Regions from separate parts of the Shewanella sp. H8 genome, predicted to be linked through region 1. Evidence: predicted binding sites of a transcription regulator. Region 1 holds the regulator's gene; the other holds the start of a gene.
The links. The regulator MetJ, encoded in region 1, represses methionine synthesis genes. The targets are predictions, from matches to a motif close to TAGACGTCTAGACGTCTA.
Positions count from the first base shown of each region.

Region 2: a site for MetJ is predicted at 2,417-2,434, ahead of metA (homoserine O-succinyltransferase). Genes of this name have one in related genera too.

Region 1 covers NZ_CP157213.1:3,896,936-3,901,115, forward strand. The annotation lists gene ABIS04_RS16990 (bifunctional aspartate kinase/homoserine dehydrogenase II) at 1-646, opposite strand, end outside; gene metB (cystathionine gamma-synthase) at 827-1,990, opposite strand; gene metJ (met regulon transcriptional regulator MetJ) at 2,199-2,513, shown strand; gene ABIS04_RS17005 (sulfite exporter TauE/SafE family protein) at 2,588-3,328, shown strand; gene ABIS04_RS17010 (cytochrome c) at 3,701-4,030, shown strand; gene ABIS04_RS17015 (DUF3373 domain-containing protein) at 4,173-4,180, shown strand, end outside.
Region 2 covers NZ_CP157213.1:2,858,476-2,862,655, forward strand. The annotation lists gene ABIS04_RS12415 (GGDEF domain-containing protein) at 1-1,134, opposite strand, end outside; gene metA (homoserine O-succinyltransferase) at 1,230-2,174, opposite strand; gene ABIS04_RS12425 (SDR family NAD(P)-dependent oxidoreductase) at 2,519-3,256, shown strand; gene ompW (outer membrane protein OmpW) at 3,327-3,974, opposite strand.

The DNA of each region.
Region 1 (4,180 bases):
CAATGTCGGCTAAACTGGCAATTAATGTGGCACTAAAATCAGAACCATTACGGCCAAGCAATAAAGTATCACCATGACTATTCGCGCAAATAAAGCCCGTTATCACTAAACGTTCTTGTGGATGTCGAGCTAATAAGGTTTGCACTTTCTCACGCGATTGCGCCACTAAAATATTAGGAATAGCACCTTCATCAGCAACTAAAATAGAACAGGCATCAACATTACTGGCTGCTACGCCCATTTCTCGTAACAATGCAGCCATGAGGCGAGCGGACCAACGTTCACCAAAACTCACTACATGGTTTAATTGGTAATCATTATGTTGCTCTAAAGACAACAAACTGACTAGTTGAGATCTATCGGTCGACAAACGTTCACGTAAATCACGAGCTTGTTCATTTGACAGTAATTGCTCAATTAACGTCTGCTGATAACTAATCAATACGTGTAGCTCTTCTTGCCACAATTGACCACTGTCACGAAGGCTCAGCAATTTGTATAAGAAGTTAGTGGTTTTACCGGCTGCTGACACTACAACAAGATCATCGCTTTGACCGTGGGTAAGCAAAATATGTGCAACACGGCGATAGCAATCTGCATCCGCTAAACTAGAACCACCAAACTTATGTAAATGACTTCGCGCCATTACTGACTCCTTAAACAACTACGACTTTTATTGCGACTGCTTCTTTTTGCATTTGAACACTTTATGCAATGAATAGTGGAGCAATGAACTCTTTTTGCATTTGAATCATGCTACAACTGCATATTGTGCTATTTTACGTTATTTCACTCAAACCGCAGCTACCATTAACTCAAATTAAGCTTATTTAATTGCTGCCACGGCAGCTAAACCTGCTTTAAGATCAGTAAGAAGATCTTCTGCGTCTTCAATACCAACAGATAGTCTCAATAAAGTCTCTTTAATACCAGCCTCTTGCCGTGCTTGTGGGTCCATTGCTCTATGAGTCATAGTGGCCGGAACGGCGACTAAACTTTCCACTCCGCCTAAACTTTCAGCAATACTGAACAAAGACAACCCCTGTAAAAAGGCCACAACTTCAGCTTCGCCCCCTTGCAATTCAAAACTTAACATAGCGCCAAAACCTTTTTGTTGTTTTGCCGCAATTTCGTGACCGGGGTGGTCTTTTAAACCCGGATAGTAAACCTTGGTAACCACATCGCTGGCACAAAGTAATTCAACAATCTTTTGCGCATTACGCTGATGCTCGCGAATTCGCACTGCAAGCGTACGCAATCCACGCAGGGTTAAATAACTATCAAACGCAGAACCTGTCAACCCGAGGGTGTTTGACCACCAATGCAATAATTCACCTAACTTGGCATCTTTTGCCACAACAGCACCGCCAACAACATCACTATGGCCATTGATGTATTTGGTGGTTGAGTGGATCACAATATCTGCACCCAATAATAAGGGTTGCTGTAATATTGGTGACAAAAAGGTGTTATCGACTGCCACTAACGCACCAACATCATGACAAGCACGGCTGACAGCTTCGATATCAATTACACGCAGTAATGGATTAGACGGAGTTTCTAACCACACCATTTTAGGTTTCTGGGCAATAGCTTGGTTTAACGCATCAGCGTCAGTTTGATCGACAACCAATACCTTAAATTGACCTTTTTGGGCCAAGTTAGTAAATAAACGGTAACTACCACCATAACAATCATGAGGTACAACCAATAAATCATCAGGACCAAGTAAGCTGGTGACTAACGTAATGGCAGCCATACCGGTACAGGTCACCACGCCAGTAGCACCTTGTTCAAGTTTGGCGAGCGCCTCCCCCAAAATACACCGAGTAGGATTACCTGAACGACTATAATCAAACTCACGAGGATTATTATGACCATCGAATGAATAATTAGTCGATAAATAAATGGGAGGTACAATTGCACCATGTTGTGTGTCTGTTTCAATACCTTGGCGAACGGCCAATGTGGCGCTTTTATGCTTTGTCATAATTACTTCCTAAAATGTCACAAACACACAAGTAGATGTCTAGACGTCCAAATTTACCGAAGAGTTGTTCATCCGTCAACAAAAATAGACGCATAGACGTCTAAACATCAAGAAATCTATTTGCATCGTGATTAAATAGTCGCAATAATTTGACTAGAGTTTGTAACGGTTTAAAATCCGCACCGTATTTATCGTTAAGGGTAAGTTAATGACAGAATGGAATGGCGAATATATTAGCCCATATGCCGAACATGGCAAAAAAAATGAACAAGTAAAAAAGATTACAGTTTCAATACCGCTAAAAGTATTAAAAATACTAACAGATGAGCGCACCAGGCGTCAGATCAACAATCTGCGTCATGCAACTAACAGTGAACTGCTATGCGAAGCATTTTTGCATGCATATACAGGTCAACCATTACCTTATGACTGTGATTTGTCTAAAGATGAACCTGACAGTATTCCAAGTGAAGCGAAAAAGATAATGGATGATATGGGGATCGAGTGGGAAGAACTCGAATAGTTCATTGATTGGTGACTCGCTCACAAACTTTGAAACTGCCCCACTAAGAAGCAGTATGTTTTTATAGAGAACTTATGATGTCATTTATCGATCCAAGCACCTTGATACTGGCATCAGTTATCGTTTTTTTAGGCGCATTAACCCAAAGCTTAATTGGTTTTGGGTTAGCTGTTGTTGCCAGTCCACTATTATATATCGTTGATCCCGAACTTGTGCCCGTACCCATTATTGCAATGGGGTTTGCCATTTCTGCAATGACCTTATTTAGAGAACGTAATCACCTACAATTTAACGGATTACAATACGCCTTGCTTGGGCGGGTCCCCGGTGGCTTTTTAGGCGCAGGATTATTACTGTTTGCACCGCAAGCTATATTGGGACTGATCATTGCTGCAATTGTATTTATTGCGGTGATATTAAGTGTCTATCGCATCACTGCACCTATCAATAAAATGAGTTTATTTATCGCTGGTGTATTTTCAGGCATATTTGGCAACATCGCCGCTATTGGCGGTCCACCTATGGCTATTTTACTTGCAGGCAAAGATCCGAGTAAATTTAGAGCGGCATTATCAGCTTTCTTCGTACTGAGTTCGCTGATTGCATTAGCTATTTTAGCCATAGTCGGTTTAGTAGAGACTAAACATTTATGGTTATCGTTAATGTTATTCCCTTCTATTGTTGCGGGTTATCTAGTATCAGGATTGCTTATTAACCACGTTGATAAAAATAAAACCCGCATCGCGACCCTAGTCTTATGTAGTATTAGTGCCACTGTGTTAGTGATTAAATCAACTAGCGCACTAATCAACTAATCAACTAACCAACTAACCAACTCATAATGAGCTAACCATGGCCTCATTATGAGTTTTTAAGCTTTCCCTCAATAAAATCCTTCCTAAAGACTTATTTCACAGACCAAGTACAACAGATAACGCCTCCTTATTAATAAATCCACTGCAAGACTTTTCATCCAATTAGCAAACTTCATATTGTTACAAAAATGATCCATATCACAATAAGTCCATTAGATTTGATTCAATTAACTTTTTTTCAATTAGATTTTTCTCATGAATATGATCTACTTCAAATTAACACTACTCACTTTTAGGTAACATTATTCACAGCAAAGAAAGAAACACATATTACAAAATGCACCACCTATAAAAAGCCCTATAGAGGATAAAATGATGAACACATACGTTAAAGTTGGTATCGCACTCGCTATTGCATTATCACTAGGTAGCCAAGCAATGGCAGCCGAAGGTGGTAACCCTAAAAAAGGCAAACACCTTTACAAGAAAGAATGTAAAGCTTGCCATAGTGCCGATAGTGAAGGCCCTGAACTTACCCCTATGGCTAAAACCATGAGCCAATGGGACCGCTTCTTCTCTCGTGATAAACATAAAGCAAAACCTGCCGTTTTTGAGGCGCTGTCAGAAAAAGACTTGAAAGATATTCAACAGTTTTTATATGACCATGCAGCCGATTCAGATCAGCCAGCAACTTGCGGCTAATACCTGAAAGCTAAGAGCTTTTCGCTCTAAACGTTACATAAGCATAACAATCCAAAAAAAATTGGGGCGACGCCTCAGGGATTCTTACAACAAAAATTTGCCAGATTAAGTACATTATTTGGCAAATTGGGGGAGCAAGACTATGAGAAC
Region 2 (4,180 bases), 1.0 Mb from region 1:
ATCAATGATGGCTGCAATCATCAATTTCAATTCACTTGAATGACCGTGATAAGTTGCCGAATGAGAAAACTTTTCCGCATATTTAAAAGCTTTATCTGGTTGTTGTTGGCGAAAATAACTTAATGCCAACCATGCATGAGTGGCGTCGACAAAGTATTTTTCTTGAGTTGTATCTTGCACTTCAAGTGCTCGTAAAAAATGCTCAATACCTTCTTGGAATAAACCTTGAGCCCAGCAGCTAATACCGGTATTAAATTGATAAAAAAAGTCAAAATCAGCAAACTCTGGCGACTGCTCGACCAGTTGCTGCATTTGCACTAAATGGTCTTTATTCTCCACCCACAAGCCTAATTTAATTGATTCTCCAATCATGTTATGCAACATATTAAACATGTCTTGTTTATCTTGGGCTTGCTCCCAAAAACCATAGGCTTTCTTAAAGTATTGATAGGCTTTACGGTTTAAACCATTGTCACGATAAATAGCCGCGGTGGCATTGAATATCATCGCTTGCCGGCTCAGTCCTAATTGATGCTGTTGTGCTAACGCTAATGCTTCATTTAATCTTTTCAGACCTTCGCCAAAATCACTTGGTTTATTATAACAATACGCGCTTTGAGCTAACACTTCGGCCAAGATATCAACGTTTCCAAGCTGACGGGCTAATGTAATCGCCACTTCACGATCTGGGCAATAAACTTGGGTGTCGTTAGTTTGAAGGTAAAGTATGAATGAGCGTTCGATATAGCTTTTGACCAGTTCTTCACTAAGAGGATGTGGCGTAAGTAATTTAATGGCCTGAGTATAGCTGTCAACTGCAGCGACAAGATCACTGTTAACTTCTTGCTCTATTGCCAACAAATGCAATAACTGGCCTTGCTGTTCAATTGGCCATTGAGCGCTTTGCAGTCGCTGTTGTTGCAAAAAGTCAATACGTTGCTGTGGTGAGCTTAACGTGGCTAAATGCTGTTTGATATCCGTTAATGTTGCGCTACCAGTAATATCACTTACATTGGTGCCATTAACATTAGTGTCATTTGCATTAGCGTCACTAAAAAGGTCACTGGCCCCCAAAGAGGTTACAGGCCCACTCACTGCACACACCAATAATAACATCAACCGCGTCTTAACCATTTAACCTCGACCTTACAATAAAAACCATTAAATTTAACAATAGCTTTTATCGAAACGAAGTCAACGTTAAAGCGCTGGTAAAACTATATTCAGATTTACTTTTTACTTTCCCATGGCGTTTTCGCATTCATGTCAGACAAGTCATATGGTGTTAACTGGTAAACATAATAATTAAGCCAATTACTGACTAATAAACTGCCATGACTATGCCAGCGAACAATAGGGTCTTGATTGGGATCATCTTGACGATAATAATTTTGTGGAATGTCAGGGTTAAGTCCCTGCCCTTTATCGCGCACGTATTCTTCGTTCAAGGTATCTTTTTGATACTCAGGATGGCCCATCACAAACACATTATGGCTATCACGGCTAAGTACAATATAGGCCCCCGCCTCGTCAGATTCAGCTAATACTTCTAAATCAGGATGTTGGCGGATTTGTTCGACGTCCATTTCCGCAAAACGAGAATGTGGCGCAAAAAACTCATCATCAAAACCACGTAATAAAGGATGCGGGTCGCTTGTTCGGCGATGATTAAATACACCAGACCGTTTGTTGGCTAACAACTTACGTTGTAAATCATAAAGGTGATAAAAACCAGCATGAGCTGCCCAGCAGAGAAATAATACCGATGTCACATGTTGTTGCGACCAGTCAATGATCTCGCGAATATGGTCCCAATAAACCACATCTTTAAAATCAATTTGCCCTAACGGTGCCCCTGTAATAATCAAACCATCGTAATTGTTATGTCTGATGTCTTCAAAATCACGATAAAAGGTGTTCATGTGATCAACTGACGTATGCTTAGATTCTTTATCATGAATACGTAATAAATCGACCCCAACTTGCAATGGCGTATTCCCCAATAAACGTAATAATTGGGTTTCAGTTTCGATTTTGTTGGGCATCAAATTCAAGATGAGTACCCGCATTGGACGAATGTCCTGATTAGCCGCACGGGTTTCAGACATCACAAAGATATTTTCAGACTCTAAAATACCTGCAGCGGGCAGATTATCTGGAATTCGAACCGGCATACATCTCACCTTTTAGATTAATTAAACACAGCATCTTGATTGAGTACGAGCTAAATGGGTTAATAACCTCAACCATTATGCTTACCACATCACAGTTTCAACATTCTGTTAAATTCGTTCAACAGTCAACTTGATCACCAGTATTAACATACATTGACTAAGGTTATTTAAACCAAACACTGGCAGCACGGTATATCAGCGAGTAGTAGTACAACAATCATTTGTATAATTCATCATACACAAGGATGTCTAGAAGTCTACACGTCTTGAGTTGAATTTTTTTCTCGCTTGTTATCAACAAGCGTTATTTCTATCATGAGTCATTACTTAAGATGAGGTTAACTATGTCAATCGCGACAGCAATGATAATTGGTGCAAGTTCCCAACTAAGCCAAACCCTTGCTAAACAATTATCTGCACAGCAGGTTTCACTAGTGCTATTTGTTAATGATCCTGACTCGTTTAGCGAGTTTAGTCAAAGCTTGCCCGGTGAAGTCAGCGTGTATCCATTAGCTATTACCCAACCCGATACACTAATAGCACAACTTAATGCGGCTTGGACCAAGCATGATGGTGCCCATTTAGTGATAGTCAACACCGGCGTTAATGAATATGATTCAACTCTCCCCTGGGCCATTGATCAACATACTATTGATGTAAATGTCATGGGGTTTTCTGCTGCCAGTCAGTGTATTTTTAAATTAATGTGCGAACAGGGTTACGGCCAATTAGCCGCCATTAACTCAATTGCAGGTCAACGCGGTGGTCCAAACGTGGCTTACCATGCCTCTAAAGCTTTTGCTGCAAATTATTTGCAAGGCCTTAGCATGCATGCACAACGCTTAAAGTTACCTATAACCATTAGTGATATTCAATTGGGCTTATTTGATAAGGCGGTCCACTTAAACACTCAAATGCTTTTATCGCCCATTGATAAAGTAGCAGAACAAATTTTAACGGCACTTAAAAAAGGTAAACGCCGAGTGTATGTCACCAAACGCTGGCGTATTGTCGCGTGGATTAATCGTTTATTACCTGAATATATTTATAATACCCGCCATTGGAATCCACGAAAAAAATAGTGAATTAGCGTATCAATAAAAACAGGAACCCAAGGGTTCCTGTTTTTGAATCTGCACATGCTAATAAATACTAGAAAGAATAACCTACGCTCACCATATACACCCAAGGGTCAATATCAGTATCAACGACAACATGATCTCCACCCATATCAAAGCTCACATCAGTTGAAATTTGTGCATACCATACAGAAGCATTAACCAACCATTTTTTATCAATTTGGTAATCAAGACCTAATTGAGCAGCAATCCCCCAAGAGTTCGACAAACTTAAATTGTCTAAACCAAGGTCTTTAGCATCTTGGGTAAACTCACTATCATAGAAATTAGTAAAGTTAACCCCTAAACCAATATAAGGACGGAAAGCAGATTGTGAATTGCCAAAGTAATACTGTGCCACCAATGTTGGGGGTAATTGTTTAGTGTCTGCAATTTTACCTAATTCACCTAGTGACACATCATGGCTAAAAGGCGATGCTGCTAATAATTCAACCCCCAAATTATCAGTTAACATATAAGCAAAATTTAGCCCTAGTTGCACATCATTATCTACCCCAAATTCTGCAATGTTTGCTACTACAGGACTTGACTCATTAGGTGCCACCATAGCAACACCTGCTCGAACGATAATATCACCCGCTTGATGTGCCGCAGCACCAAAAGATAATCCAGCAGTTAATAACGTAGCAGCGGCTAAACTTAGGCTAATTTTATTATTCATTTTTAACACTCCATGGTAATGACAACTAGATGCAACTCTGTGCATCCTCAACATTTTCCGCCAACCTACCGAAGTAATCTGTTAATAACATTGACATAGATCAATGAAAACCAAATACCTCTTTAGAGGTGCAAAAGAGGTTACGGACACTTGATTTAGATCACAAAACGAGGGCATAAAGAGACAAAAGAGGTATTTAATAGTTG